Regions from separate parts of the Lentzea sp. NPDC042327 genome, predicted to be linked through region 3. Evidence: riboswitches for the same ligand, from Rfam matches in the RefSeq annotation. Region 3 holds a riboswitch; each other region holds the start of a gene.
The links. A riboswitch is a leader RNA that binds a small molecule or an ion and turns the genes downstream of it on or off. The one in region 3 is predicted to bind S-adenosylmethionine.

Region 1 (10,157 bases), on a different contig from region 3:
CGCCGCTCGCCACCGGACAGGTCCGACACCGGCGTCCACTGCTTCTGCGACGAGAACCCGAACCGCTCGCCCAGCTGGGACGCGGACATCTCGTACTTGCCGAGCACGACCCGGCGTGCGACCTCCTCGATCGCCTCCAGCACGCGCATGGACCCGTTGAGGTCGAGCAGCTCCTGGGAGAGGTGCGCGATCTTCACGGTCTGACCCTGGATCCGCTTGCCCGTCTCGGGTGCGCGCTCACCGGCCAGCAGCCGCAGCAGCGTCGTCTTGCCGGAGCCGTTGACGCCGACCAGGCCGATCCGCTCGCCGGGCCCGATCCGCCACGTCAGGTCGCGCACCAGCACGCGGTCCGGAATGGACAGTGTGACGTCCTCGACCTCGACCACCGTGCGGCCCAGCCGCTTCTTCGCGAACGCGACCAGCTCGACGGTGTCGCGCACCGGCGGCACGTCCGCGATCAGCGCCTCGGCGGCCTCGATGCGGTAGCGCGGCTTCGACGTGCGGGCGGGCGCGCCCCGGCGCAGCCACGCGAGCTCCTTGCGGGCCAGGTTCTGCCGCTTCTCCTCGGCCGCGTCCGCGAGCCGCTGCCGCTCGGCGCGCGCGAAGATCCAGTCGGCGTACCCGCCCTCGTACTGCTCGACCTTGCCCTGCACCACCTCCCACGTGCGGTTGCAGACGGTGTCGAGGAACCACCGGTCGTGGGTGACGACGACGAGCGCGCACTTGCGGGCCAGCAGGTGCTCGGCGAGCCACCGCACACCCTCGACGTCGAGGTGGTTCGTGGGCTCGTCCAGCACGAGCAGCTCGAGGTCCTGGATCAACGCGGCCGCGAGCGCGACCCGGCGCCGTTCGCCACCGGACATCGTGGACACCACGGAGTCCAGGCCCAGCGCCGTGATCCCGAGTCCGTCCAAAATGGACCGCACACGTGCGTCGGAGGCCCACTCGTGCTCGGCGTCGAAGCCGAGCGGGTCGATGACCGCGTTGCGCACGGTCGACCCCTCCGGCAGCTCGGTCCGCTGCGTCACGACCGCCATCCGCAGGTCGCGCGAGCGCGACACCCGGCCGTCGTCGGCGGGTTCGACCCCGGCCAGCACCTCGAGCAGCGTCGTCTTGCCGCCGCCGTTCAGGCCGACGACGCCGATGCGGTCGCCCTCGTTGACGCCGAGCGACACGCCGTCGAGCAGCGGCCGGACGCTGAACGACTTCGACACGGACTCCAGGTTGACCAGGTTGGCCATCAAAACCTCACGACTCGTAAGAAACTGCCCGGTGAAGGCTACCCAGCACCGCCAACGCCCCCGCTCCCCGACCGCACGCGGGGACCCCACGTAACCCACGAAGTGCACGCGGGGACCCTACGTACCCTCGAAGTGCACGCGGGGAGCTTGCGTACTCGTAGAAGGTACGAAAGCTCCCCGCGTGAGTTCCGAGATGCGGAAAACGGAGGGCGGGGGTCAGGCGTGGACCTCGGGCGGGGTGGGCTTCGGTTCCTCGGTCGTGATCACCCGCGCACCGGGCACCGGGCCCTGTGCGACGCGCACGGTCCGGCACACACCCGCGCCCGCGAGCTCGGCGGCGACGCGCACGGCCGTGTCGTTGTCCTCGCACAGGAACGCCGTCGTGGGGCCTGAACCGGACACGATGCCGGCCAGCGCGCCCGCGTCGACGCCCGCGCGCAACGTGCGGCGCAGGTTCGGCCGCAGCGAGACGGCGGCGGCCTGCAGGTCGTTGCCCAGCAGCAGCGCGAGCTGGCGCGGGTCACCGGAGGACAGGCCCTCCAGCACCGCCTCGACCGCGCCGACGCGGGGCGGGTCGCCCTCGGTGCGCAGCCGGTCGAGCTCGTCGAACACGTCCGGCGTGGACAGTCCGCGCCGGTCGAACGCCAGCACCCAGTGGAACTGGTGGCGGGCCAGCACCGGCACGATCCGCTCGCCGCGGCCGGTGCCGAGCGCGGTACCGCCGTAGAGGCAGAACGGGACGTCGGCGCCGAGCTTCGCGGCCAGCTCGGCCAGCTCGTCGCGGCTGATCTCCAGCCGCCACAGCGCGGCCAGGCCGACCAGGGTGGCCGCGGCGTCCGCGCTGCCACCGGCCATGCCGCCGGCGACGGGGATGGCCTTGCGGATCACGACGCGGACCTTGGGGTCGTCCGGGTCCTTGCCGACGTGGGCGGCGAGCAGCCGCACGGCACGCCAGGCGAGGTTGCCGGCACCGGTGGGCACCTGGTCGGCGCCCTCGCCGTGGACCTCGACGCCGGGCTCGTCCGCGACGGCGACGGTGACCTCGTCGGCCAAGGACAGCGCCTGGAAGATGGTCACCAGGTCGTGGTAGCCGTCCGGTCGCACGTCGCCGACGGCCAGGTGCAGGTTGACCTTGGCCGGGACGCGGACCGTAACCGGAGGGGGAACGACAGCGAGCACCTCGTCAGCCTACGGGCGATCGGCGTGTGCGGACTCCTCCCCCGGTCACCACGGGCCTCAGACCGGGATGACGGAGCCGTTGAAGGTCTGCTTGATGTAGTCCTTGACCTGCTGCGACGCCAGCAGCTCGGCGAGGTCCCTGATCCGCTTGTCGTCCTTGAGCTCGCTGCGGGTGACGAGGCCGTTGGCGTTGGGGTTGCCCTCGGCCTTCTCCAGCACCAGCGCGTCGGTGGCGGGCTTGAGCTGCGCGTCGATGGCGTAGTTGCCGTTGATCACCGCGGCGTCGGTGTCCTCCAGCGAGCGCGGCAGCTGGGCCGCCTCCAGGGGCACGAACTGCAGGTTCTTCGGGTTCTCCGCGACGTCGCGGACGGTCGGCTGGTCCACGGCCTTGAGCTTGATCAGGCCGTTGGCCTCCAGCAGCTTCAGGCCGCGGGCCTCGTTGGTGGCGTCGTTGGCGACCGCGACCTTGGCGTTCTGCGGCAGCTCGTCGACCTTCTTGACCTTCTTGGAGTACAGGCCCAGCGGCTCGACGTGCACGCCCTCGACCCACTCGACCTTCGCGCCGCTCTCCTTCGTGAACGTCGCCAGGTACGGGACGGTCTGGAAGTAGTTGGCGTCGAGCGAGCCGTCGACCAGTGCCGTGTTCGGCTGGACGTAGTCGGTGAACTCGACGACCTCGATCTTCAGGCCCTTGGACGCCGCGAGGTTGTCGGCTACGTACTTGAGGATCTGCGCGTGCGGGACCGGCGAGACGCCGACCTTCAGCGTGTCCGAAGCGGACGAACCACCGGACGAGCAGGCGGACAGAGCGGTCAAACCGGTCAAAGCGGCAGCGATGAGGGCAGCACGAATGCGCATGACGTTCCTTTTGAGAATTGCTACTGGGTCAGACGGAGGCGTGCCGGCGTCGGTCCGACGCACGGGCGGCACGGGTGAAGCCGAACTGGATCACGGTGGTGAGCACGGCGAGCCACGCCACGGTGCTCCACAGGATCCGGTCGTTGAAGCGCTGGTAGCCCTCGCGGATGGCCAGGTCGCCGAGGCCACCGCCGCCGATCACGCCCGCCATGGCCGAGTAGCCGATGAGGGCGATGACCGTGACGCCGATGGCGTTGATGAGCGCCGGCAACGACTCGCGGATGAGCACGCTGCGCACGATCCTGAGCGTCGAGGCACCGGTCGTGATCGCGGCCTCGACCACGGTCACGTGCACCTCGGACAGGATGTTCTGCACGAGCCGCCCGACGAACGGGATCGCTCCCACGGCCAGCGGCACGATGACCGCCGTGCTGCCGATGGACCCGCCGACGATCAGGCGGGTCACCGACGTGAGGGCGACGAGCAGCACGATGAACGGCATCGAGCGGCCCAGGTCGGTGACGAAGCTGAGGGCCCTGTGCACCGCGGCGTTCGGCCGCAGCCCGCCCTTGGCGGTGAGCTGCAGCCAGACCCCGACGGGAACTCCGAGAACTGTGGCGATCACGGTGGAGACGCCGACCATGTACAGCGTCTCCCCGGTGGCCTCGACGAGGTAGCTCACCACGTCGGACCAGGGTGTTGCAGACCTCACGCAGCTACTCCCTGCGGCCCCTTCAGGGACCTCTGAACCGCGCCGCCGGCCTCACCGATCCACTCCAGCGCCGAGTCGGACCGCTCGCCGTTCAGGCCGAGGCGGAACCGCGCGACGGGGGTCTCGCCGAGGCGGGTGAGCCCGCCACCGACGATGTTCAGCTCGACGCCGAACCGGTGCGCGGCCTCGGGCAGCAGCGCGCCGACCGCGGCGAACCCGACGAGCACGACGTCCGCGACGCGGTCGTAGGCGTTCTCGTTGATCGGGTTCAGGTCGACGGCGGGCAGCAGCGCGGAGCTCGTGCGGCTGGCGGCGTTGTTGACGAGGTCGAGCACCTTGCCGTGCTCGACGACCTGGCCCTGCTCCAGCACCGCGACGTCATCGCAGATCTTGCGGACCACACCCATGTCGTGCGTGACGACGAGGACGGTCACACCCAGCTCTGCGCGCGCACGGTCGAGCACCGCCAGCACGGACCCGGTGGTCTCCGGGTCGAGTGCGCTGGTGGGCTCGTCGGCCAGCAGGACGGACGGGTTGGCGGCGAGGGCGCGCGCAACGGCGATGCGCTGGCGCTGCCCGCCGGAGAGCTGGTCGGGGTAGGCGGCGGCCTTGTCGGTGAGCCCGACGAGGTCCAGCAGCTCGCCCACGCGGGTGCGCCGCTGCGGTCCCGGCACGCCGGCGGACTCCAGCGGCAACGCGATGTTGCCGGCCGCGGTCCGCTGCCGCAGCAGCGAGTCCCCTTGCGGCACAACGCCGATCTGCCGACGGGCGGCACGCAGCGCCGAGCCGTCGAGCGAGGTGATGTCGGTGCCGTCGACGCGGATCGCACCCGAGTCGGGGCGCTCCAGCAGTGCGACGCAGCGGGCCAGCGTGGACTTGCCGGCGCCGCTCGGGCCGACGACGCCGAGCACGGTGCCGGCCTGGACGTCGAGGGTGACGCCGTTCAGCGCGTTGACACCCTGGAAGGACTTGGTGAGGTTTTCGACAGTGATCACTTCTGCTCCACGGCTGCGCGCGACGGCGCACGCTCCCGTTGTGCGGGGGTGCGCGGTCGAAGTTCTGCTCAGGTGTGTGCGCCACTCAGCGACCGAGTGCGCGTCAAAGGACTTTGAGAAGGCGCCTTAGACGAGGTGGCGACGACATGCAGAAGCGGTGCGACGGCACTGGTCGACGACTCGACGGCGCGTCAGCATTCGCGAGGTACCCACGTGATCCTCCATCGGTCCTGGCGTTAGCACCTGCCCGCATCCAGCGGGTGGTTGCTGCGACGTCGTAGAGCCAGGTCTCTCAGTCGCTCCGGATGGCAGTTAGCAGTCAACCGGACGGACGTTCGGTTGCGCAAGCCAGATTCGGATTCGTTCGACAGATCACACTGTTGGCCGAAGGATCGCCGGATCAGACCTCGGCAATCCGGACAAAGTCGATCACGCTCAACTGCTCGCCCCTGACCTGGGGATCGATGCCCGCTTCGGCCAGCAGTTCGTCGACGTGCGGCGTGTAGCTCTTGAGGGCGGCCCTGAGGGTCTTGCGGCGTTGCGCGAAGGCCGTGTCGACGATCTTGAACAGCTTGTTCTTATCCACTGTGGACAACAGCTTTTCGTGGCGCTGGAAGGCAACCAGCCCGGAGTCGACGTTGGGCGCGGGCCAGAAGACGTTGCGCCCGACCGACCCCGCCTTGCGCGCGTCGGCGTACCAGGCGAGCTTCACGCTGGGCACCCCGTAGACCTTGCTGCCGGGCTTCGCCGCCATCCGGTCGGCGACCTCCGCCTGGACCATGACGAGCCCCTTGCGCAGGCTCGGCAGCTCGTGCAGGAGGTGCAGCACCACGGGCACCGCGACGTTGTACGGCAGGTTGGCGACGATCGCGGTCGGTTGTACCGGCAGGTCCTCTTGGGTGACTTTCATGGCGTCCTTGAGGACCACGTGGAGCTTGCCGGCGTTGGCCGGGTCGTGCTCCTGGACCGTCTGGGGCAGCCGGTGCGCCAACGGCGGGTCGATCTCGACCGCGACCACCTCAGCGGCCGCCGGGAGGAGCGCGAGGGTCAGCGAGCCCAGGCCGGGGCCGACCTCCAGGACGACGTCCTCGTCGGTCAGACCGGCGGCGGCGACGATCTTGCGGACCGTGTTGGGGTCGTGCACGAAGTTCTGGCCCAGCTTCTTGGTCGGGCGGATGCCCAGCTCTTCGGCTAGACGGCGGACTTCGGCGGGTCCCAACAGGCTCACCGGGGCATTGTCTCAGGTCACCCACCAAAGACCTCAGGTTGCCCACCGAAGACCTCAAGTCACCCACCGAAGACCCCCGCCCCCTGCTGCGTCGAGTGCACGCGGGGAGCTTTCGTACTCACCTGGAGTACGAAAGGTCCCCGCGTGCGGTCAAGCAGAGCGGAGGGATGGGTGGGGAGGCGGGGTTACGGCAGGCCGAGCTTCGCGCGGCAGCCGGGCCACGCGGAGTACGTGCCGCCACGGCCGTCGCGGAGCTTGGTGGCGATGGCGATCTGCTGTTCGCGGGTCGCCTGGTGCGGCAGGGCCGCGTAGGCGGTGCCGCCGTAGGCCGCCCAGGTGCTCGCGTTGAACTGGAGGCCGCCGTAGTAGCCGTTGCCGGTGTTGATGGCCCAGTTGCCGCCGGCCTCGCACTTGGCCAGGCGGTCCCACACCTCGCCGTCGGGGAGGGGCTTGGTGCCGACCGCGATCTTCTTCGGCTTCGGCTCCTTGGTGACCTTGCCGCCGATCTTCTCGCGGTTGATCTCCTTGCCGTTCTTCACCGTCACGCGGTAGGTGGAGATCTGCTCGCCGGCCTCGCCGGGCTCCAGGACCTTCTGCTGACCCTGGTTCAGGGTCGGGTCGTTGGTCTTCTCGACGGGCGGGGCGACCGGCTCGTTCACGTTGATGACCGTGACGCCGGTGCGGGAGATGTAGACCTCGGCGCCGGAGGCCAGGCGCACGTCGGTGCCGGCCTGGACCGCGTCCTCGGGACCGAGGGTGAGGTTCTCGCTCTTCAGCAGCTCGTCGACGGTGACGGCGGTGGTCTGGACCTCGCGGACCGGGTTCGCGCCGTCGAAGAGCTTGACGACCTTGCGGGTCTTCACCTCGAGGTTCATGCCGTCGAGGGGGACCTCGGAGCCGGTGGGCGCGGAGAACCACGAGCCGTCGACCGGGACGCCGAGCTGCTTGGCGGCCTCCTCGACGGTGACCGAGCGGACCCAGTCCTCACGGGACTGGCCGTCGACGCTCATCTTGAGCAGGCGGCCGCGGTCGAGGGTGATCTTGCCGCCGTCGGAGATCGGGGCGTTGAGCGACGGGGACAGCGCGTCGTGCTCGCCGACCCTGATGCCCTCCTCCGCGAGGACCTCGCCGACCGTGCCCTCGTAGGAGTGGACGGTCGAGGTGATGCCGTCGATGTCCACGGCCACGGACTTGTCCATCGCCATCGCGGTCACGCCACCGCCGGAGATGGAGACCAGGACCGCGGCGACCGCACCCTTGAGGAAGCGGCGCTTCCAGGACGAGACGGCCGTGACGAGGAGCTGCGGGTCCTCCTTCTCCTCTTCCTCCGTGGGGAGGACGAGGGGCGGCATGATCGTCGTCTCGGCGTTGATGAGCCGGATCAGCTCGTCGACGTCGACGTTCGCCGTCGCGAGGAGCTCGTCGGCGTCAGGGCCGAGCACCTCGAGCACGTCCGCGGGCGAGATCGTCAGCGCACCGGCGGGGAAGCTCGGGTGGGGGTCGGCCACCGCGACCGCGGTGTTCCCGACCGGCGTGAACCAGTCGGTGTCCTCGTTGAAGTCGTACGGAGCGGCAGTTCTGTCGCTACCAGACAAGGGTCGATACCTCCATTGCGGAAGCTCCGAGGCCACCGCACAGTTGGCGTTGACAAGATCATTCGAGTTGCAGCTCGAAGGTTCCCGGCAACTCCTCCTACGTGGTCTCGCTGCTTCGCGCTTCCGGCTTGGGACCCGCCCCGACTGCGGGCGTGCTCCGAACCGACAGGGTCGGTTCAGGTGGCACGGTCACGGGACAGTAACGGGGCAGCCGACGTTGCGCAAACACCCCCACCGATGTTGTGACCTCAGTCACCCGTAGAGGTAGGAACCCTTTGCTCCGTTCGTCTCAAGTCGCATCTCAGTGGCCAAGCCCGAAGACTCGTTGAGCAGTACGGGTGACGGCGGCAGCGAGTTCAGAAAGATCTTCGCCACGCAGGGTGGCCAAGGCCCGAACTGTGTAATTCACACAATAGGGTTCGTTCGGCCGCCCCCGGAACGGGTGGGGCGTCAGGAAAGGCGCGTCCGTCTCGACGAGCAGCTGATCCTGCGGCACCAGCCGGGCCGCCTCCTGCAGGGCACGGGAGTTCTTGAACGTCACCGGGCCCGCGAACGACAGCACGTACCCCGCGTCCACGCACCGGCGCGCGAAGTCCGCGTCACCGGAGAAGCAGTGGAAGACCACTGTGGACGGTGCGCCCTCGGCGTCGAGCACCTTGAGGACGTCCTCGTGCGCGTCCCGGTCGTGGATCATCAACGGCTTCCCGACGCGCTTGGAAAGGTCGATGTGCCAACGGAAAGCGTCTTGCTGCGCGGCCGGCGGCGAGTAGTCCCAGTAGTAGTCGAGACCGGTCTCGCCGATCGCCACGACGCGGTCGAACCGGGCCAGCCGCTCCAGCTCGGCCTTCTCCGCGTCGCCGAACGCGGCGGTGCGGGTCGGGTGGACCGCCACGGCCGCGTAGACCCGCGGGTCCCAGGTGGACGCCTCCGCGGCCCACTGCGCGGACTTCAGGTCGTCCGCGACCGTCACCACGTGCGAGACGCCGGCGGCCTCCGCCCGGTCCAGCAGCACGGCCACGTCGGCGGCGTCGACGGCACCGCACGCGTCGAGGTGGGTGTGGGCGTCGACCACCGGCACCGGAAGGGCTTCCGGCACCGGCGGTCGTTCCCGCTTCTCCGCCACTAGTCGGTGACGATCGGGGCCCACTCGGGCCCGGTCTCGCCCAGCTTCGGGTCGAGCTTCGCGAACAGCGGCGAGGGCTTCTGCAGCGGCCGGCCGACCTCGATCGGCGTCGACTCCCACTTCGCCTGCTCGCCCGCGTAGTCACCGGTCAGCACCGGGTACGAGCGGTCGGGCACGTCGAGGTCGGTGACCTCGTCCATCGACGGCTGCGCGGCCCACACGCCCGTGCCGCCCAGCGCCTCGTGCACCTGCTGCGCCGAGTGCGGCAGGAACGGCGTCATGAGCGTGTTCGCGTCCTGCACGACCTGCAACGCCGTGTGCAGCACGGAGTCGCGGCGGTCCGGGTCGTCCTTGAGCTTCCACGGCTCCTGGTCGGACAGGTACTTGTTCGCCAGCGAGATCACGCGCATGGCCTCGCCGGAGGCCTGCTTGAACCGCGAGCGGCGCAGGTGCGCGCCGACCGTGTCGAACGCCGCCTTCGACTGGCGCAGCAGCTCGTGGTCGGCGTCGGTCAGCGCGGTCGCCTTCGGGATGGCGCCGACGTTCTTGTGCGCCATGGAGATCGAGCGGTTGACCAGGTTGCCCCACTCGTTCGCCAGCTCGAAGTTGGTCCGGCGGACGAACTCCTCCCAGGTGAAGTCGGTGTCCTGGTTCTCGGGACCCGCGACGGAGATGAAGTACCGCAGCGCGTCCGGCCCGAACTCCTTCAGGAAGTCGCCGACGTAGATCACGGTGCCGCGCGAGGTGGAGAACTTCGAGCCGCTCATCGTCAGGTACTCCGACGACACGACCTCGGTCGGCAGGTTCAGCGTGCCGAACCGGCCGGGCTCGCCGCCCTTGTCGCCCGCGCCGTTCTGGCCCAGCAGCAGCGACGGCCAGATCAGCGAGTGGAAGACGATGTTGTCCTTGCCCATGAAGTAGTAGCCCTGGGCGTCACCGGTCCAGAACTCCTTCCAGGCGTCGGGGTTCCCAGTGCGCCGTGCCCACTCGACGGACGCGCTCAGGTAGCCGATGACGGCGTCGAACCACACGTAGAACCGCTTCATCGGCTGGTCGCTCCACCCGTCGAGCGGGATCGGCACACCCCAGTCGAGGTCGCGGGTGATGGCGCGCGGCCGCAGGTCCTTGATCAGGTTCTGCGAGAACTTGAGCACGTTCGGGCGCCACTCGGACCGCGTGCCCATCCACGAGCCCAGCGACTCGATGAACGAGGGCAGGTCGAGGAA
Region 2 (10,157 bases), on a different contig from region 3:
CACTGCGCGACGCTTCGTCAGCATCCCGAGGCCCTGTCGCAGCAGCCGCACCCAGGGCGACCACCGGGCTGGGCGGGCCGGTTCGCGGCCGGCTGCGCGTTCGCAGGCGTCGAGGAGGTCCTCCAGGCAGGCGTCGTGCAGCCACCGCACCACCAGCGCCCAGCGCAGGCGGGTGAGCGGGGCGAACTCGCCGACCAGTTCGTGGGTCAGGACGGTGCCCGCGGCCGAGAACGTGTGGGTGCCCTCGCCGCTCGAGAACGCGAAGGTGATCGACGAACCGGGGATGAGCTCCGTGCAGTGGTAGCGGATCGGGCCGTGGCCGCCGTCGGCGCCGACGCCGAGCGGGCGGTCGAACTCCTGCCTGCCCCAGGCGGGTGGCCAGAGCTCCTGGATGCGTTCGACGAACGGACCGGCCGGCACGCCGAGGTCCCGCGAGTGGACGTTCCTGATCATGGTGATCCCCCTCCATGCGGTGGCGTATGTTCCTGGAACGTACGGTAGCGTATGGAACCGTGGTGCGGAGGACTCGTGACGACTGGACTGAGAAAGCGCTGAGAGCGTTGGCGGAAGGCGGGCTGGGTGCCGTCGCCATCGAGCCGCTCGCTGCCAGGGAGGGCGCCACCAAGGGCAGCGTCTACCACCACTTCAAGAGCCGGAAGGAGTTGCTCAGGGCCACCGTCGAGCGGTGGGAGCGCGAGCACACCGAGAAGGTCATCGAGCTGGTCGAGGCGGAGCTGACGCCGGAGGCCAGGCTCAGGACGTTGTTCGCGACGGTGCTCGACCGCACCCACAAGGGGTCGGTGGAGATGGCGTTGCAGGCCGGCGCCGACGACGAGGTGATCGCGCCGGTGCTGCGGCGGGTCACCGAGAAGCGGATCGCCTACCTCGCGGTGCTGTTCGAGCAGCTCGGGTTCGCGCCGGAGCAGGCGAGGAAGCGGGCGTTGATCGCGTTCAGCCTCTACCTCGGGCAGGCGCAGATGTGGGTGACGTCGCCGGAGCTGGTCGAGCCGGTGGTCGACGAGGCGGTGGAGGTCCTGCTCCGGCGCGGCTAGGGCAGCCCCACGAGGTGCACCGACATGGCCGCCATCGCACCGGCCGCGGCCGTCAGGGCCGGGAACACCGTCCAGGCGTCGGTCCGGGTGCGCGGTGGTGGCCCGCCCGCGACGACGAGGGGGAGCCAGCGGGTGCGCAGGGGCAGGTAGAGGGCGAAGAGCACGGTGTCGGCCAGCAGCACGACCAGCAGCACCAGCGCGATCGGGTACAGGACCGCGGGGTTGCCGCGGCCGGGCTGGACGCCGTCGACCGGGGTCCACAGCAGTGACACCGCCACGCCGGTCCACAGCGCGAAGAGCAGCCAGGCCGACCAGTAACCGCGGCGGAAGGCGGTCGCGGTGCACCGCCGCGTCACCACCCCGCGGTTCAGGGCGGTGTGGCGCCAGACCAGCAGCGCAGCCAGGGCGCACAGCACGGCCGACTGCCAGGCCGACGGGTGGAAGGCCAGGTACACCACCGCGAAAGCCGCGGCGAACGCGGGCAGGGTGCGGCCGTACTGCAGGAACGCGCGGACCTCCGGCGGCGCGAGGAACCGGTTGGGGACGAGCGGGGTCGGTGCCATGCCGTCCTCGACGGCGGCCGCGGCCGGTGAGCGCAACGACGACAGCAGGAACAGCAGGGTGTCGGAGCGGCGTTCGCGGAAGTCGAGCCACTGGTGGCGGCGCAGGTCCTTGTCGTCGGCGGGCAACGCGAGCGGGTCCAGCAGCACGCCGATCGCGTCGGGCCCGAGCGAGCGGATCGCCTCGGCCGCCTCCTCCCACGGGACCTGCGCGCTGACCAGCACCAGGGTCCAGCGGGGCGAGGAGGACGTGGTCAGGCCCGCGCGCAGGCAGGCCGCCCTGATCTCGTCGGCGACCGGCTCGTCGGCGGGCGCGAGGCACCGCACCCCGACGGACGGCCCGTCCCGCGACTCGGACGGGACGCCGCGCTGCGCCAGGAACTGGGTGAGGACCAGCCAGGGGTTGCGGCCCTTCCGGTCCGCGGGAAGTGCCTCGTGGTAGGCGGGCCAGCCCGCCAGGAGCTCGCGGTGCTCGGCGCGGGTCATGGGCGGCAGGCGGGTGCGGCGGGTGCCCGAGCCGGTCGGCAGCCACAGCCGCAGGACACGGGAGCGGAGCACCAGGGCCGTGCCCGCCAGACCGCACAGCACCACCACGACCAGCAGCACGGTGATCGTCTCCAGCGCACCGGCCACCTCCGGCGGGATGGCGTACAGCTCGTAACGCAGCGACCGGTCGAGGAACACGTGGTCGGGCAGCCCCGGCAACGGCACGGTCCCCACGACCACCTGCGCCACGTAGCCCAGCGCCAGCGCCGATCCGGCGGCGGAGGTGAACGCGAACAGCAACGCGCTGAACCGGCTGCGCCGCCGCGGCAGACCGGCGCCCGCGAGGACCACCCCGGTCAGCGCCGCGAACACCATCGCCGTCAGGCCCATGAACAGGAACAGCATCGTCAGCCAGTACTTCTGCCGCAACGCGAGCAACGCGCTCTGCCGGGTCCACCCGGTGCCGCCGAACGGGTCGAACGTGAGCCCGGTGATCCGCACGTCCGTCACCGCCAGCAGCACGAACGCCCACCCGAGGACGGCGGTCGTCACCACCAGCAGCAGGAACACCGCGAGCACCGGCACCGGCATCCGCGGCCACCCCCACCGGCTCGGAAGTGGCGCGCTGCCACCGGGTTCCGCCCGTCCGGACGCGATGGCGGCCGCGAGCCCGGCGGTCCGGTCCCAGAACCGGGTGCGCAGGTCGTGCACCGGCAGACCGGCGAGCTCCTGCGGCAGCACGGCGGCCTCGACCACGCCGAGGTGCACGGGAATGCCGCGCTCCAGCGCGCGCGTCCACTCGTGGCGCACGTACGCGGAGGCGAGCGCGGCCGGCGACACCAGCAACAGCAGCGCGTCGGCCTGCTCCAGGCCCTCGTCCAGTGCCGCGGCCCAGTCCGTGCCCGGCCGCAGCCGCTGCACGTCGAGCCACGGGTCGAGGCCGGCCCGCGCCCCCAGCACGGCCGCCGCCTCCTCGGCGAAGTGGAACTCCCGCCGTGAGTAGCTGATGAAAACCCGTTGCGCCCCCACCCCGGTCACCGGCCCATGATCGCGGTCGGGCGCCGCCGCGAACAGGGGCAAACGCAGCAGGGGTGCGACGGAACCGGGCCACAACGCCGCACGGCCGCACCGGGGCAGGACCCGGTGCGGCCGTGCGGGTGTTCAGAACGCGATCAGGCCGCCGTCGCCCACAGGGTGTAGGCGATCACGTCCGCGTTGCGGTCCAACGCGGTCGCGTTGACGTTGGCCGAGGTGTCGCAGGACCGGTGGTAGCACCGGTCGAACGCGACACCGGAGGAGCCGCCCCACTTCTGCGCCTGGGCCGAGGTCTTGATGCCCTCGGCGCCGGTGAACGTGCCACCGACCGGGATGCCGGCGCGGGCGAACGCGGCGTGGTCGGACCGGCCGCCGACGCTGGTCAGCTCGGTCTGGACGCCGATCGAGGAGAACCCGGCCTGCAGCCGCTGCTGCAGCGCGAGGGAGCCGGAGGGCTGGCCGGACGCGCTGTAGACGAAGTAGCCGGGGTTCGGCGAGCCGGTCATGTCGAAGTTCAGGTAGGTCTTGATCTTCGAACGCTCGGTCGTCGACAGCGAGTTCACGTAGTACGTGGAACCGACCAGGCCGAGCTCCTCCGCGCCCCACCAGGCGAAGCGCAGGTGCTTGGTGGGAGCGAACCCGGTGGCCTTCACCTGGAGGGCGACCTCCAGGATCGAGGCGGAACCGGTGCCGTTGTCGTTGATGCCGGGACCGGCGCTGACGCTGTCGAGGTGACCGCCGAGCATCACGACGTTGTTCGCGTCGCCGCCGGGGTAGTCCGCGATCAGGTTGTAGCCGGTGGCGCCGTTGCTGGTGAACGACTGGACGCGGGTGGTGAAGCCGGCCGCGTCCAGCTTGCCCTTCACCCAGTTCACCGAGGCCAGGTAACCGGGCCTGCCGTGGGCGCGGTTGCCGCCGTTGGCGGTGGCGATCGACTGGAGCTGGTTCAGGTGCGCCTGGACGTTCGCGACGCTGATGTCGGGTGCTGCCAGGACCGCCGGAGCGGCCGCTTGCGCCGGCGCGGTTCCGGCCACCGTCAGGGCGGCCGCCAGCGCGATCAGGATCTTCATGGTTCAACTCCGTGCAGGGTAGGGATTGAGCCACTGATCAACATGCTCTGCCGTGCATGAGCCGCGCTAGGGGCGAAGGTCGGTTTCGCGTCGGATTAGTTCAACTCGGTGGTGATCAACCAGAATGGTCCGGGTGGGTGATGTCACGGTTGTCCTGGGCGTCGGTGCCGCGGTCCTGCTGATCTCCGTGATCGCGGTCCGGGTGTCGATCCGCCTCGGGCTGCCCTCACTCCTGCTGTACCTGGGCATCGGCGTGCTCCTGGGCGAGTCGGTGCTCGGCATCGACTTCGAAGACGCCGGCCTCACCCAGTCCCTCGGGATCGCGGCGCTGGTGCTGATCCTGACCGAGGGCGGGCTGACGACCCGGTGGCACGCGGTCAAGACCTCGCTCTGGCTGGGCGTCGCACTGTCCACAGTGGCCGTTGCGGTGAGCGTCGCCATCACCGGAACCGCGCTGCACCACCTGCTGGGCCTCGACTGGCGGATGGCGCTGCTCTGGGGTGCGGTGCTGTCGTCCACGGACGCGGCGGCCGTGTTCAGCGTCCTGCGGTCGCTGGGGGTGGGGGCACGGCTCACCGGCGCGCTCGAACTGGAGTCCGGCCTCAACGACGCGCCCGTCTACATCGCGGTCGTGCTGCTCGCCTCGTCCGACCAGATCTCGTGGACGGCACCGCTGCTGGTGCTCTACGAGCTGGGAGCGGGCGCGCTGATCGGCGTCGCGCTCGGCTGGCTGGGCGGCACGGGACTGCGGCACGCGGCCCTGCCCGCCACCGGCCTCTACCCGCTCGCCACCGTCGCCGTCTGCGTGATCGCCTACACCGCGGGCGACCTGGCGCACGCGTCCGGTTTCCTCGCCACCTACGTCGCCGCGCTGGTCCTGGGCAACGCCCGGCTGCCGCACCGCGCCGACACCCTGTCGTTCGCCGAGGGGCTCGGCTGGCTGGCCCAGATCGGCCTGTTCGTCCTGCTCGGCCTCTACGCCTCGCCGTCCCGGCTGCTCGACGTGCTGGTGCCCGCGCTGATCGCGGGCGTGGTGCTCACGTTCGTGGCGCGCCCGCTGTCGGTGGTGCTGTCGTTGCTGCCGTTCAAGGTGCCGTGGCGGGAACAGGCGTTCCTCTCCTGGTCGGGGCTGCGCGGCGCGGTGCCGATCGTGTTCGCGCTGATCCCGCTCATCCAGGGCGTCGAGGGTGCGCGCGAGCTGGTCGACGCGGTGTTCCTGCTGGTCATCGTCCTCACGGTGGTGCAGGGCACGACGCTGCCGTTCCTCGCGCGGCGGCTCGGGCTGGTCAACGCGAGCGAGCCGCAGGAGGTCCAGGTCGACTCCTCGCCGCTGGACGAGCTCGGCGCCGAGCTGCTGCAGGTGCACATCCAGCGCGGGTCGAAGCTGCACGGCGTCTACATGACCGAGCTGCGCATGCCCACCGGCGCCACGGTGAGCCTCGTGGTGCGCTCGGGCAAGAGCTTCACGCCACTTCCGACGACCCGGCTGCAGACCGGCGACCAGTTGCTCATCGTGACCACAGAAGAGGCGCGCGACGCCACCGAACGGCGGGTTCGCGCCGTGGACCGGGCCGGTCGTTACGCGCGGTGGAAGGGCGAGACCGGCGAATAGTCGGTCCCCGACGCTTCTCACGATGTGATCAGGTGTCGACGGATCGTGACGCGCCCGCTAACGTCGTCGGCAGGTCATGAGAGCCAGCGTCAAGCCCAAGCTTGCTGGCCGGCAACCCTCCAACCGCGGTGGGGTGCCCTTGGTGAGGACCTGGTCCGGCGCGCAGGGCGCCGGTCAAGCGCGGGCCTCCGAGAAGGCCCCCCGGCCCAGGAGGCAGCTCGATGACGCTCGCGATCACCCCGGACACCACCACCAAGGTTCCCGCCGTCGTCGGTTCCGACCTGCGCGTCCCGCTGGTGACCGGAGAGCGCGTCACCTACGCCAACCTCGACCACGCCGCCTCCGCCCCCTGCCTGCGGGAGGTGCGCGACGCCGTCGACGAGCTGCTGCCCTGGTACGCGAGCGTGCACCGCGGCGCCGGCTTCGCCTCCCAGGTGTCGACCCGCGTCTACGAGCAGGCGCGTGACCGCGTCCGGCGGTTCGTGGGTGCGCGTTCCACCGATGCCGTCGTCTTCACCCGCAACACCACTGACGCGCTGAACCTGCTGGCCCGCAGCGTGCCCAAGGGCACCGCGGTCGTGCTGTTCGACAGCGAGCACCACGCCGCGCTGCTGCCGTGGCGCGGGCCGAACGTGCAGCGCATCTCCACTCCTTCCTCGTCCGGCGCGGCACTCGTCGCGCTGGACCGGGCGTTGGCCGCCGCCCCGGTCGGTCCTCGGCTCGTGATCGTCACCGGGGCGTCCAACGTCACGGGGGAGCTGTGGCCGGTCGCCGAGCTCGCGAAGGTCGCCCGCAGGCACGGCGCCCGCATCGCGCTCGACGCCGCGCAGCTCGCCCCGCACCGCCCGATCGACGCCCGTGAGCTGGGCGTGGACTACCTGGCGTTCTCCGGCCACAAGATCTACGCGCCGTTCGGCGCCGGTGTGCTCGTCGGCCGGTCCGACTGGTTGCAGCAGGCCCAGCCCTACCTGGTGGGCGGCGGCGCCACGGCGAAGGTGACCGACCACGGCGACCGGCTCGGCGTCGCGTGGTCCGCGGTGCCGGAGCGGCACGAGGCGGGCAGCCCGAACGTCATCGGCGTGCACGCGCTGGCCGCGGCCTGCGAGATCCTGTCGCGGCACTGGGAGCAGACGATCGCGCACGAGCAGGAGCTGCTGCGGCGGCTGCGGGACGGCCTGCGCGCCATCCCCGGCCTGCGCGAGCTCTCGATCCTCACCGACGTCGACCGCGTGGGCGTCGTGAGCTTCACGGTCCCCGGCTTCGACGCGGGCTTCCTCGCGGCGGCGCTGTCGGCCGAGTACGGCGTCGGCGTGCGTGACGGCGCGTTCTGCGCCCATGTGGTCGTGGGACGTCTGGTGAAGAAGGCCGGTTCGCACGAAGACCGCGCCGTGCGCGCGTCGATCGGTCTCGGGACGACGGCCGAGCACGTGGACCGTTTGGTGGCCGCGCTGCGCACTCTCGTCACCGAAGGTCCGAAGTGGACCTACGCGCAGCGCGACGGCCGCTGGGTGGCTGAGGACGACAGCCGAACCCTGCCGCCGTTCCTCGCGTAGTCCAGGTAGTGGACAATGACCTGGTGAGTGACGAGTCCAAGGCCCCGGCGAAGGCCGCTGACGAGACTGCCGAGGAGCAGCCCAGCGCGCCGGAACCGGTCGCGGAACCGCAGGTCGCGCCTGTGGTGACCGCCGAGGCCGAGGACCGGCGCGAGACCGAGCAGCCCGAGCGGGCGCTGACGGTCTCCGAGCCGGACGCCGAACCCGAGTTCTCGATCACCGGCTCGCTGCCGGAGCCGCGGACCACCTACCTCGCGGTGCTGGCCGCCGGTGTGCTGGCGCTGGACGTCCTCACGAAAGTCCTCTCCGTGGCGTTCCTGGAGCGGTCAGAGCCGATCCAGCTGTTCGGCGGGCTGCTGCACCTGACGTTCGTCCGCAATCCCGGTGCCGCCTTCGGGCTGGCCGAGGGGTGGACGTGGATCCTCGCGCTGATCGCGTTCGGGGTCGTCGGGTTCATCACCTGGATCGCGCGCGACCTGCGCTCGACGCCCTGGGCGGTCGGTCTCGGGCTGGTGCTCGGCGGCGCCGTCGGCAACCTCGCCGACCGGCTGTTCCGCGCGCCCGGCCCGATGCGCGGCCACGTGGTGGACTTCCTGTCGTTGTTCGACCCGTTCGGCCAGGTGTGGCCGGTGTTCAACGTCGCCGACATGGCGATCGTCTGCGGTGGCGCGACGATCATCGTCTTGGCGCTGCTGCAGCACGACTACGACGGGACGGTTCACAAGGAGAAGATCGACGCGTGAGCGGATACCGAACGCTGCCCATTCCCGACGGTCTGGACGGCATGCGCGTCGACGCGGGCCTCGCGAAGCTGCTGGGCCTGTCCCGCACCGCGGTGGCCGCCATCGCCGACGCCGACGACGTGCTGATCGACGGCCGGGTCGTGGGCAAGTCCGACCGGCTCACGGCCGGCGCGATGCTGGAGATCACCCTGCCGGCCCCGCCGCAGCCGGTGACCGTGCAGGCCATCCCGGTCGAGGGCCTGGTCGTGATCCACGAGGACGACGACATCATCGTCGTGGACAAGCCCGTCGGCGTGGCCGTGCACCCCTCGCCGGGCTGGACCGGCCCGACCGTCGTGGGCGGTCTCGCCGCCGCCGGTCACCGGGTCGCGACCTCGGGTGCCGCGGAGCGCCAGGGCGTCGTGCACCGCCTCGACGTCGGTACCACCGGCGTGATGGTCGTCGCGAAGTCCGAGTCGGCGTACTCGGCGCTCAAGCACGCGTTCAAGGAGCGGACCGTCGACAAGGTCTACCACGCGATCGTCCAGGGCCACCCGGACCCGATCAAGGGCACCATCGACGCGCCGATCGACCGGCACCCCAAGCACGACTACAAGTTCGCCGTGATGAACTCCGGCAAGCCGTCGATCACCCACTACGAAGTGATCGAGGCGTTCCGCGCGGCGTCGTTCGTCGAGGTGCACCTGGAGACCGGCCGCACGCACCAGATCCGCGTGCACTTCTCGGCGCTGCACCACCCGTGCGTGGGCGACCTGACCTACGGCGCGGACCCCACGCTGGCCAAGCGGCTCGGCGTGGCGCGGCAGTGGCTGCACGCGCGCCAGCTCGGGTTCCACCACCCCGGCACGGGCGAGTGGGTCACCTACACCTCCGAGTACCCGGCGGACCTCGCCGCGTCCCTGGAGCAGCTGCGCGAGGAAGGCTGAGCGCAGGCCGATTGCGTCTGGGTAAATCACCGGTTGACGACGTTTCATTTGATGTTGATCGGTGCCGCTCATAGCGTTCTCGGCATGAACCTCACCGTCCTCGCCGCCTCCGGCCGCACCGGCCTCGCCCTCACCCGGCAGGCCCTGGCCCGCGGCCACGCGGTCACGGCGATCGCCCGCGATCCCGGCAAGATCGCGCTCGACCACCCGGACCTGCGCAAGGTCGCGGGTGACGTGGCCGACCCGGCGAGCCTCGCCGTCGCCGGGGGCACCGTCGTCCTCTCCGGCCTCGGCACGGACCGGCCCGGTGTCCTGCTCGACGGTGCGAAGGCCGTCGTCGCCGCCGGACCGGAACGGGTCATCTGGCTCGGCGCGTACGGCACCGGCCCGTCGCGCGCGGCCGCCGGTGACGGTGCCCGTGTGCTGGAGAAGTTCCTCGGCGACCGGATCGCCGACAAGGTGGCGGCCGACGAGACCGTCCTCGCCGCCGGTGGCACGGTCTTCCACGCCGGTGTGCTCTCCGACGGGCCGCTCAGCCCCGAGCGGCGCACGGTCGGGCTGGACGCCGCGCCGCCGTTCGACCTCACCGCTCAGGTCAGCCGCGAGACCGTGGCCGCGGCGATGCTCGACGAGGCCGAGTCGCCGCGGTTCCCCGGTGCCGTCGCGCTACCGCTGGACCACCTCGGCGAATGATGCCCGCACCTGCTCGCGCAACCACGCGTGGGCGAGGTCGGAGTCGTAGCGCTGGTGCCAGTTGCAGTTCACCGGTGCCGGCGGCGACTCGACCGGCAACGGCAGGGTGACGAGCCCGAACGCCTCGATCAGCGGGCGGCACAGGATCGCCGTGGTGGTGACCAGCGCGTGGCTCGCGACCGCGATCTGCAGTGCGGAGTGGACGGTCGCCACCGTCGCGATCACCCTGCGCTGCAAGCCTTCCGCTGCCAACAGGTCGTCGATCGGCGCGGTGAGCCGGCCGCGGCGGGACACCACGACGTGCGGGTGTGCCGCGTACGCCGGGAGGTCGAGCCCGCCCGCGCACGGGTGGTCCGGGCGCAGCGCGACGGCCAGCGGGTCGTGGCCGAGCGTCTCCGACCGGAACTCCGGCAACGCCGGTGCGCCG
Region 3 (10,157 bases):
CAAATCGGGGGGTCCTGGTGACCGCCACACGTGCGGTCACCAGGACAAACGCCGACTCAGGGCGCGTTCACGCCGACGTCCGCGGTCGTGAGCGGCTTCCGCGTGGCCGAAGTGCTGTACTCGTCGGCCCCCACGTCCGGTTTGCCGGAGCGGGCCTGCGGGTCGAAGTCGCGCGTGACGTACGAGTAGGGGCCCGCCGAGGTGTCGATCGCCGGGCTGCCCGACGACAGGCGCAGCAGTCCGTTCGAGTCGCGCACGAGCTTCGGGTCGACCGAGCGGTAGCCGGACGGGATGCCGGCGGTACCGCCCCAGACGATGTTGCCCTCGTACTTCACCGTCGAGCCGCTCATCAGGTCGACCAGCTTCGACGACGACCCCTGGATGATGTTGTTCGCGAGCACGCAGTCCTTCGGCGCGTACGTGCCCGTGTCGCTGTCGACCACGGCGCCCGTGCCGACCAGCGTGTTGAACGCGACCGTCACGCGGTCGGGGCGGTCGTGCGAGGTGGAGGTCGGTCCGCTGTCGGTCTCCGAGCCCTTGCCGAACACGATCGCGCGGTCACCGGTGTTCTGCACGTAGTTGTTGAACACCCGGTGGTCGTTCCCGTGGAACCGGATGCCGCTCCCGAACAGCAGGTTCCCCTCCACGACCGTGCGGTTGCCGTGGCGCAGGACGATGTAGCCCTTGCTGTTGCGGATGGTGTTGAAGCGGACCGTGTTGTCCGAGGACTTGACCGAGATGGCCTCGGCATCGCCGTTGGCCTTGTCGAACAGGTTGTGCTCGATGACCGCGTACGCCGACTTCGACTGCTTGTGGCTGTAGCCGAGCCGGATGGACTCGCCGCCGTTCGAGCCGGTGAACGAGTGGTTGTAGAAGTAGTTGTGGTGGACGTGGGTGCGCTGGGCGATCTCGCTGCCCGGCCCCGTGATCTGCAGGTACACGCCCTCGTTCGAACGGTTCGAGAACGTGTTGTGGTCCACCTCGACGTCGTTCGCGCTCACGGTGAGCGAGGCGCCGTCCCTGTTGCCGTTGTAGGTGTTGCGGGTGATGCGCGTGGCGAGCGCTCCCGCGGGGACGGTCGTGCCGGACTCGCCGTCGAACACGAAGCCCTCGACGGTGACGTCGCGGACGTCGCCGAGCGCGATGCCACCCCTGCCGGTGAACACCGTGGCGCCGATGGTCTGCGCGGCGACGGTGATGCCGGACCTGGTGATCTTGACGGGCCGGTCGGCCGGGTGGACGCCTCGTGCGAGGACGATGCGCTGGCCCGGGCGGGCGGTGTCGATCGCGGCCTGCAGGGAGGACACGGTCGAGACGGCGACCACGGCGGCCTGGGCCGGCACGTGGACGAAGGACGACAGCAGGGCGGCCGCGGCGACAGCGGCCAGTGATCGGATCATTCGCCAACTCCGTTGTGGGCAGTTGGCGGCGGCAGGAGCGAACCTACCGCAGAATTCCCGCGGGTGGGGCGGTCCGGTAGAGGCCGAGGGCGGTGTCGAGGGACGGCACGCGGTCGAGTTGTCCGACGTCTGCGAGCGGGTGCCACTGGGCGAGGTCGGTCGTGCCGCCCACCTCGTTGCGCAGCTCGCCGCCGATGATCCGGACCTCGTACATGATGCGAAGTGCGTGGTAGTCGTGGCGGGACTCGGTGCGGAGCTCCGAGTCGATGCCGAGCAGGCGCACCACCTCGACGGTGAACCCGGTCTCCTCCTCGACCTCGCGGACGACCGCGTCGTACGGGTGCTCGCCGTGCTCGATGCCACCGCCGGGGAGGATCCAACGTTTGCCCGTTGGGCCAAGCCAGCGCGCCAGCAGGATCCGGTCCGCCTCGTCGACGCACACCCCGTACGCGGCCACACGCTGCTTCTTCGCCCTCATGCGGCTCAGCCTAACTTGTGATCACCCGCAAAAAAGTGATATCACTTAGATACTACTTCACCAGGGGGTCTGGATGAGCGCAACCATCGACACGACAGTGCACATGCCGGCACCTGTCGTGCGCGAGAAGCACGCACGGGAGATCGCCGGTCTGCCGATGTTCTTCGCAGGGTTGGCGGTGTTCGCGGTGGGCGTGTGGACGATCATCGAGGGAGTCAGGGTCGCGGAGGCCAACGGCGGCGAGCCGTCGGCAGGGATGCTGGTCGCGGGGGTGCTGGTGCTCCTGGCGGCGTCGCTGCTGATGAAGGGGCTGTTCACCGTCGCGCCCGGTGAGGCGCGGGTGCTGCAGTTCCTCGGCCGCTACGTCGGCACGGTCCGCTCGGACGGTCTGCGGTGGGCGAACCCGCTGACGACGCGGGAGAAGATCTCCACCCGCATCCGCAACCACGAGACGCAGACGCTGAAGGTCAACGACGCGGACGGCAACCCGATCGAGATCGCCGCCGTGGTCGTGTGGCAGGTCGAGGACACCGCGCGCGCACGGTTCGAGGTCGACGACTTCGTGCGGTTCGTGGGCATCCAGACCGAGACCGCGGTCCGGCACATCGCGACGAGCTACCCGTACGACAACCACGAGGGGGCGGGGCTGTCGCTGCGGGAGAACGCGGACGAGATCACTGAGACGCTCGCGATCGAGATCTCGGCACGCGTGCAGTCCGCGGGCGTGAAGGTCATCGAGTCGCGGCTCACGCACCTCGCGTACGCGCCGGAGATCGCCCACGCCATGTTGCAGCGGCAGCAGGCGGGCGCGGTCGTGGCGGCCCGCACCCGGATCGTCGAGGGCGCCGTCGGCATGGTCGAGCTCGCGCTGGAACGGCTCGCCGCGCACGACGTCGTGGAGCTCGACGAGGAGCGCAAGGCGGCGATGGTCTCGAACCTGCTCGTCGTCCTGTGCGGTGACCGCTCCACCCAGCCCGTGGTCAACACCGGGTCGCTGTACACCTGATGGCGGAGCGCAAAAGCGTTCTGCTCAGGCTCGACCCGGCCGTGCACGACGCGTTGAGCAGGTGGGCGAACGACGAGCTGCGCAGCACCAACGCGCAGATCGAGTTCCTGCTGCGGCGTGCGCTGGCGGAGGCAGGCCGGCTGCCCGGTGAAGCGAAGAAGATGCCGCGCCGCGGCCGTCCGCCGAAGAAACCGGAACCGGACGAGGGCTGAGACCGGTCGCCGCGGCGCGCTGAACAGGCGTTTCAGCAGTATTGAACCGCTTCCGCGGCGTTCGGGCTGCTAGCTCGCGCCGAGAAGGCCGGGTTCACGGTGCGCTGAGCTGGCCTGATATCCTTCGTCGTCGTGAACGCGCGGCGCTCCGCCGTGGAGGAGAGCCGGCTCTCGCCGGTGCCGACCAAGCGCGTCACGAACTCCGGTTTCGACACAGAAGGGTGATGTCGCATGGCGAACATCAAGTCCCAGCTCAAGCGGATCAAGACCAACGAGAAGGCGCGCCTGCGCAACAAGTCGGTCAAGTCGTCCCTCAAGACGGCCATCCGCAAGTTCCGCGAGGCTGCCGAGGCCGGTGACAAGGCGAAGGCCCTGGAGCTGCTGCAGGACGCGTCCCGCAAGCTCGACAAGGCCGCCACCAAGGGCGTCATCCACGCCAACCAGGCCGCCAACAAGAAGTCGGCGATGGCGCTGCGCGCGAACCAGCTCGAGGGCTGATTCCGCTCACCTCAGAGCCGTCGGGAAGGGCTCGCTCCTCGTGGAGCGGGCCCTTTTCGCTGTTCTGGTGGGGATGAGGGCCATGGAGTCGCTCCACGCATTCACCTCATTGAGCTTCACGACGCGCCGCTCCGTGCGGAAGCTGGCGCGGCACGGTCAATTCCGGTGCGTGGACGGTTCCGCGGGAACGCCGCGAGGGCGCTACCGGCGGCCGTGTGCCGCCACGATCCGCAGCACGGCGCGCTCCAGCGCGTAGTCGGCATCGGCCGCCACGCCCTTCACGTCGGCGTTGAGCCCCGCGACCACCTGCATCGCGTCCGCGAGACCGGCCTGCTCCCAGCCACGGGCCTGCGCCTGGGCTTTCTTGATCTTCCACGGCGGCATGCCGAGCGGACCGGCCAGGCTGAACGGGTCGGCCCGGCCCACCGCGGAGACGCGTGCGACGGTGCGCACCGCGTCCGCCAGCGCGTCGGCGACCAGCACGTGCGGCACACCGAGCTGCATGGCCCACCGCAACGACTCCATCGCGCCCGCACGGTCACCGGTGACAGCCTTCTCCGCGACGGCGAACCCGGTCACCTCGGCCTTGCCCTGGTGGTAGCGGCGGATCTCCTCGACCGTCACCTTGCCGTCGGTGTCCGACACCAGCTGCGAGGCCGCCGCGGCGAGCTCGCGCAGGTTCGTGCCCACGGCGTCGATGAGCGTCGCGACCGCCTCTGGGTCGATCTTGCCGCCCGCCTGCCGCACCTCGTTGCGCACGAACGCCTCGCGCTCGGCCGACTTGGTGACCTTGCCGCACTCGGTGACCGCCGCACCGGCCTTCTTCAGCTGGCCGGGCAGGTCCTTGGCCGCCTTGCTGCGGCCGCCACCGGTGTGCACGACGACGAGCGTCACCCCGTCCGCGGGCGCCTTGAGGTAGGAGAGCACCGTGTCGGCGATCTCCTTGCTGATGTCCTGCGCGTTCTGCAGGACGATCACCCGGCCCTCGGCGAACAGCGACGGGCTCACCAGCTCGGCGAGCTCCGGCGGCGTGAGATCGCTCACCTGCACGCGGGTCAGGTCGGCCGACGCGTCGACCGCGCGCGCGGCCTCGAGTGCCGCCCGAACTGCGCGTTCGACCAGCAACTCCTCCTCGCCGACGACGAGGTGCAGTGACTCCGGTGCGCTCACGCTCCGCATCCTCCCACGTCCCGAATCGTGGACGTTTGTGGCCGAGCGGCGGAGACGTGCCGTACGTTGGTGGCCACAACTGAACACCGCTCATCCAGAGGGGCAGAGGGACCGGCCCGAAGAAGCCCCGGCAACCGGCGTCAGCGCTATGCGCAGACGATCACGGTGCCAATTCCGACCCGTTCGATTTCGCGGGAAAGATGAGGAGATACCTCGCGATGACTGCTGTCACTGTGCCCACGAGCACCAAGTTCGACCTCGGCCCCGCCCGCGCGCTGCTGTGCCGTGAGTGCGGAAATGAGACCCCTCTCGCTCCGGAATACGCCTGTCTCGAGTGTTTCGGGCCGCTGGAAGTGGCCTACGACTTCGGCAGGGTGCGGCGCGAGGACATCGAGGCCGGCCCCCGTTCAATCTGGCGCTACCGCGGCCTTCTGCCCGTTCCGTCCACTGTGGAACAGCACCCGAACACCGACCCCGGCGGCACCCGCCTGGTCGAGGCCGACCGCCTCGCGAAGGCGCTGGGCGTCCGCAAGGTCTGGGTGAAGGACGACACCGGCAACCCCACCCACTCCTTCAAGGACCGCGTGGTCGGCGTGGCACTGGCCGCCGCCCGCGAGCTCGGCTTCAAGGTCCTGGCCTGCCCCTCCACCGGCAACCTCGCCAACGCCGTCGCCGCGGCCGCCGCCCGCGCCGGCTGGGAGTCCGTCGTACTGGTCCCCTCCTCCCTGGAACGCGCCAAGATCCTCATGAGCGCCGTCTACGAGGGCGCCCTGATCGCCGTCGACGGCAACTACGACGACGTCAACCGCCTCGCCCAGGAGCTCGCCGCGGAGCACGAGGACTGGGCGTTCGTGAACGTCAACGTCCGCCCGTACTACGCGGAGGGCTCCAAGACCCTCGGCTACGAGGTCGCCGAGCAGCTCGGCTGGCGCCTGCCCGACCAGATCGTCGTGCCGGTCGCCTCCGGCTCCCAGCTCACCAAGATCGACAAGGCCTTCCGCGAGCTCGGCCAGCTCGACCTCGTCGAGGCCTCCCCGTACCGCGTGTTCGGCGCCCAGGCCACCGGCTGCTCGCCCGTGTCCACCGCCTTCAAGGACGGCCACGACGTCATCCGCCCGGTCCGCCCCGACACCATCGCCCGCTCGCTGGCGATCGGTGCCCCCGCCGACGGCCCGTACGTGCTCGACACGGTCCGCCGCACCAACGGCGCCATCGAGGACGTGACCGACGAAGAGGTCGTCGAGGGCATCAAGCTCCTCGCCCGCACCGAGGGCATCTTCGCCGAGACCGCCGGCGGCGTGACCGTGGCGACGGCGAAGAAGCTGATCGAGACGGGCCAGCTCGACCCCGACGGCGAGACCGTCCTGCTGATCACCGGTGACGGCCTCAAGACCCTCGACGCCCTCGGCGACACGATCGGCCCGCGCGCCACTGTGCCGCCGTCGGCCGAGGCCGTGCTCAAGGCACTGGGCTAGGTCGTTCGTTCAGCAGATCACCTCCTCCCGGTCCGGGGACGTCCGCGTCCCCGGACCGCGTCGTTTCACGCGGTGAGCGTCAGAGGGTGATCGCGGCCGACTTCGTCCAGCCCGTGCGCGGGAAGCGGCGCAGCTCGTCGCGAACGTGCGGGCCGACCGGTTCCACCTCGGCGCGCCAGGCCACGATCCGTTGCGGCCACGGGGCTTCTGCTTTGAGGGCGTTGTAGTGGTACTCGTGCCAGACGTCCGGGGCGATGCGCATGCCGTCGTCGAACACGTGCTCGGCGACGAGGTCGTAGGCGGCGTCCGCGTCGGCGGCCTCCGTGGGTGGCAGCACGTGCGTGGCGCGGGCGCGGTAGGTGATGGCGCGGCTGCCGTCCTCCAGCGTTTCGCAGAGGTAGTAGGCGAAGTCGGGCTTCAGTTCGTCGTGCGGCCACTGGGTGGCGGGGTAACCGGGCTGCCACATCGCCCAGGCGAAACCGGGCGTGCCGCCGGGAATCGGGTAGCGCGCGTTGTGGAGCCTGATCCAGACCTGGTCCATCTTCCTTCTCCTTTTCCTTCGTACGACTCGGCTTCCGGGCAACACCGCCAGGTCGCCGTCCTTGTCCGTGCGCAACACCAGGGCGCCACCCGCCCGCAGCGCGTCGATCACCTGCGGGCTCGGGTGCCCGTAGCGGTTGCCGGTGCCGACGCTCACCAGTGCGACCCGCGGTCGCACGCGTTCCAGGAACGCGGGCAACGAGGAACGTGAGCCGTGGTGGGGCACCTTGAGCACCTCGGCCCCCAGGTCCCGCTCCCCCAGCAACGCGGCCTGGCCGGCCAGTTCGACGTCACCGGTGAGCAGCACCCGGCCCGCGGGTGTGGTGGCCCGCAGTACGAGCGAGTAGTCGTTCACGACCGTGTTCGTCTCAGCGACGACCGGTTGCCGCCGCGGGCCCAGCACCTCCAGTTCCAGCCCCGGCCAGGCGAACCGCTCACCCGCCTTCGGTTCCAGCACCCGCACGCCGTTCGCGCGCGCCTGCTCGTTGACCTCCTTCCACGCCCACGCCGGCTCCTTGAGCGGTCCCACCGCCACCGCGCCCACCGCACGCCCGGCGAGCACCGCCTGCAGGCCGCCGATGTGGTCGGCGTGCAGGTGCGACAGCACGATCAGCGGGATCCGCGTGATCCCCAACGTCCTCAGGCACCGGTCGATCGCGCCGGGGTCGGGCCCGGTGTCGACCACGACCGCGCGGTCGGCCTCCGCGGTGGCCAGCACGAGCGCGTCGCCCTGGCCGACGTCGCAGCTCACGACCTTCCAGCCGGCCGGCGGCCACATCGGCGCGATGGTCCGCATCGGCACCAGCGCCACGAAGCCGCCGACGAGGAGCGCGACCGTCAGCACCCGCGTCTTCTTGTTGCGCAACAACAGGAAGACGATCGCCGTGACCACCGCCAGCGCGAGCCCGCCGACCCAGCCCTCCGGCCAGCTCAGCGACGCACCCGGCACCGTCGCCGCGTGCCGCCCGACCAGGACCAGCCACGTCACGGCCGGCCCGGCCACGTGCACCACCACCTCGGCAGCCGGTGGGAACAGCGGCGCGATGACCGCCGCCACCACACCCAGCACCGTCGCGGGTGCCACCACCGGTGCGACGGCCAGGTTCGCGAGCACCGACACGAGGCTGATCTGCCCCGACAACCCGACCACGAGCGGAGCCGTCGCGAGGCTGGCGACCGCGGGCACGGCAAGTGCTTCGGCGAACCCTTGCGGCACACCGCGTTCCTTCAGCCTGCGTGCCCATCTCGGTGCCACGAGCACCAACGCCGCCGTGGCCGTCACGGACAACGCGAACCCGGGATCGGCTCCCAGCGCCGGATCGACGAGCACCAGGACGAGCACCGTCGTCGCCAACGACGGCAGCGCTGACCGTTCGCGGCCGATGAACAGCGCCAGCAACGCGACGGCACCCATCACCGCGGCCCGCAGCACGCTCGGCTCGGGACCGGCCAGGGCCACAAACCCCACGAGTGCCACCAACGCACCCACCGCCGCCTTGCGCGGACCGGTCTTCCGCAGCAGCAGGTAGACCGCGCCGCAGACGATGGCCAGGTTCGCGCCGCTCACCGCGAGCAGGTGGGCCAGGCCCGCTGTCCGGAACTCGTCGACGATGCGCGGCACCATGTGCTCGGTGTCGCCCACCACCAACGCGGGCAGCAGTCCCGCCTCCTCCTCGCCGAGGGTGGCGCTGGCCCTGCTCAGGCCGTCGCGGAGGTGGTCGGCCCAGCGCTGCCAGGCCGGTGGCGGCTGCACGTCCGCCGGTGGCCCGCGGACCCGGAGCAGGGCGGAGGTGAGGTCGCCCGGTCTCGGCGGGGCGAGCGAGCCCTTCACAGTGACCCGCTGACCGGGCAGCAGGTCACGCCACTGCGCGGCCGGCGCGAGGATGACGACGGTGGCCCCGTTCGCCGTCGCGGTGACGACGACGTGGTCCACCCCGGCCTGGTGCCCGCCGAACCCCGCGGCCCGGATGCCACGCGGTCTCGTGCTCAGCTCCGCGGTCACCGTGGTCGTGCGGCCCTCGTCGGCGGCCAGGCGGAGCGGGTGGGTCTCGGCGCGCAGGACGTGGCTGCCGACCCAGGCACCGGCGATCGGGCCGGCGAGCACGAGGGCGATCGCGCCCGCCTTGGGCCACCACGCCCGGTGCCAGGCGATCAGGCCGACCGCGCCGGCGGACAGTCCGATGAGGACTGCGGCCTGCCAGCTCAGGTAGAGGCCGGACAGGGCCGTTGCCCACACTGCGGTGGCTGCGGGGACCAAGCGGTAGTCGTGGGTTACCGGGTGTCTGCGAGGCATGGTCGGGCCTTCGCTGTCGGGGCGCTTGGGGTGGGGTCGGTGAGGAGGGTGGCGAGTGCGCGGCGGTTGGAGCACCAGGCTCGGCGGCGCCAGGCTCGGCGTTGGGCGAGCAGGGCGGCTGTTCCTGTGGTCAGTCCGATGAGGACTGCCGTGTGGCGGGTCAGGAACAGGGCGGCCAGGGCGGTTGCCCATGCAGCGGCGGTTGCGGGGATCAGGGGGTGGTCGTGGGCTGGGTGTCTGCGGGGCTCGGGTGTGGGAGGTCGCGCCGCGATGGTGGAGGACCGGGGCGCGGGGGCGGGAGATCGAGGTGCGGCCGTGGGAGACCGGGAGGCGGCTGTGGGAGGGCGGGGCGCGGTGGCAGGGGCACGGCTGGTTGTTGTGCGGGTGCGGGCTCGGCGGTGTGGGAGGCCGTTCGGGGAGAACTCGCGGATGGTGAGGAGCGGGGTGCGCAGGAGGCCGGAGTACAGGCGGCCGGGGCGGGTGGACTGGTGCCAGATGAGGTCGGGTGCGGGCATGGCGACGGTGCAAGGCATGGGAGTTCCTCTCGGCGAGTGCGAGGTGGGCTGTGGAACGCGCGGCGTCGGGCACGGGCGCGGGCGTGGGGTGGAGCGCGGGCGTGAGTGGGACGCGGGCGTGAGTGGGACGCGGGCGCGGGTGGGCAGGGCGCGTGGGGCGAGGTGTCGAGCGCCGGGCCTCGGGTGCGGGCCGTCAGCGGGGACGAGGTGCGGGCAGCCAGGGGCGGGCGAGGTCAGCGGGATGGCTGCGGGAGCCCGGCGTCCGGGATGGGGCCAGCGAGTTGGGCCAGCGGGTGGAAGCGCTGGGGGTCAGGTGTGGACCAGGTCGGCGAGTTTCGCGAGCTTGGTGTCGCCGATGCCTTCCACGTCGCGGAGTTCGTCGACGGAAGCGAACGGGCCCTTGCGGGTGCGGTGGTCGACGATGCGCTGGGCGGTGATCGGGCCTACTCCGGGCAGGGAGTCGAGGTCGGTGGCCGAGGCGGTGTTCAGGTTCAGCTTGGCCGGGTGCACGGCCTCGGGTGGGGGTGGGATGCCGACCGCGATCTGTTCGCCGTCGGTCAGTTTGCGGGC

Region 1: it holds a riboswitch for S-adenosylmethionine, as region 3 does, so the genes downstream of both, AB0A63_RS06045 (methionine ABC transporter ATP-binding protein) here and thrC (threonine synthase) in region 3, are expected to answer to the same signal.
Region 2: it holds a riboswitch for S-adenosylmethionine, as region 3 does, so the genes downstream of both, AB0A63_RS14895 (aminotransferase class V-fold PLP-dependent enzyme) here and thrC (threonine synthase) in region 3, are expected to answer to the same signal.

What each region holds. Positions count from the first base shown of each region.
Region 1 covers NZ_JBEZBX010000002.1:451,539-461,695, reverse strand. The annotation lists gene AB0A63_RS06065 (ABC-F family ATP-binding cassette domain-containing protein) at 1-1,241, opposite strand, end outside; gene AB0A63_RS06060 (4-(cytidine 5'-diphospho)-2-C-methyl-D-erythritol kinase) at 1,458-2,420, opposite strand; gene AB0A63_RS06055 (MetQ/NlpA family ABC transporter substrate-binding protein) at 2,478-3,278, opposite strand; gene AB0A63_RS06050 (methionine ABC transporter permease) at 3,307-3,990, opposite strand; gene AB0A63_RS06045 (methionine ABC transporter ATP-binding protein) at 3,987-4,985, opposite strand; SAM riboswitch class I at 5,204-5,297, opposite strand; gene rsmA (16S rRNA (adenine(1518)-N(6)/adenine(1519)-N(6))-dimethyltransferase RsmA) at 5,386-6,207, opposite strand; gene AB0A63_RS06035 (transglycosylase family protein) at 6,399-7,808, opposite strand; gene AB0A63_RS06030 (TatD family hydrolase) at 8,110-8,904, opposite strand; gene metG (methionine--tRNA ligase) at 8,931-10,157, opposite strand, start outside.
Region 2 covers NZ_JBEZBX010000005.1:225,296-235,452, reverse strand. The annotation lists gene AB0A63_RS14920 (SRPBCC family protein) at 1-453, opposite strand, end outside; gene AB0A63_RS14915 (TetR/AcrR family transcriptional regulator) at 513-1,052, shown strand; gene AB0A63_RS14910 (toll/interleukin-1 receptor domain-containing protein) at 1,049-3,136, opposite strand; gene AB0A63_RS14905 (M28 family metallopeptidase) at 3,271-4,203, opposite strand; gene AB0A63_RS14900 (potassium/proton antiporter) at 4,337-5,815, shown strand; SAM riboswitch class IV at 5,888-6,002, shown strand; gene AB0A63_RS14895 (aminotransferase class V-fold PLP-dependent enzyme) at 6,037-7,368, shown strand; gene lspA (signal peptidase II) at 7,392-8,111, shown strand; gene AB0A63_RS14885 (RluA family pseudouridine synthase) at 8,153-9,037, shown strand; gene AB0A63_RS14880 (NAD(P)H-binding protein) at 9,122-9,730, shown strand; gene AB0A63_RS14875 (LysR family transcriptional regulator) at 9,704-10,157, opposite strand, start outside.
Region 3 covers NZ_JBEZBX010000020.1:287-10,443, forward strand. The annotation lists gene AB0A63_RS35435 (polysaccharide lyase 6 family protein) at 57-1,400, opposite strand; gene AB0A63_RS35440 (NUDIX hydrolase) at 1,444-1,878, opposite strand; gene AB0A63_RS35445 (SPFH domain-containing protein) at 1,952-2,884, shown strand; gene AB0A63_RS35450 (hypothetical protein) at 2,884-3,096, shown strand; gene rpsT (30S ribosomal protein S20) at 3,328-3,594, shown strand; gene holA (DNA polymerase III subunit delta) at 3,796-4,764, opposite strand; SAM riboswitch class I at 4,852-4,971, shown strand; gene thrC (threonine synthase) at 4,983-6,239, shown strand; gene AB0A63_RS35470 (DNA internalization-related competence protein ComEC/Rec2) at 6,319-9,015, opposite strand; gene AB0A63_RS35475 (ComEA family DNA-binding protein) at 9,897-10,157, opposite strand, start outside.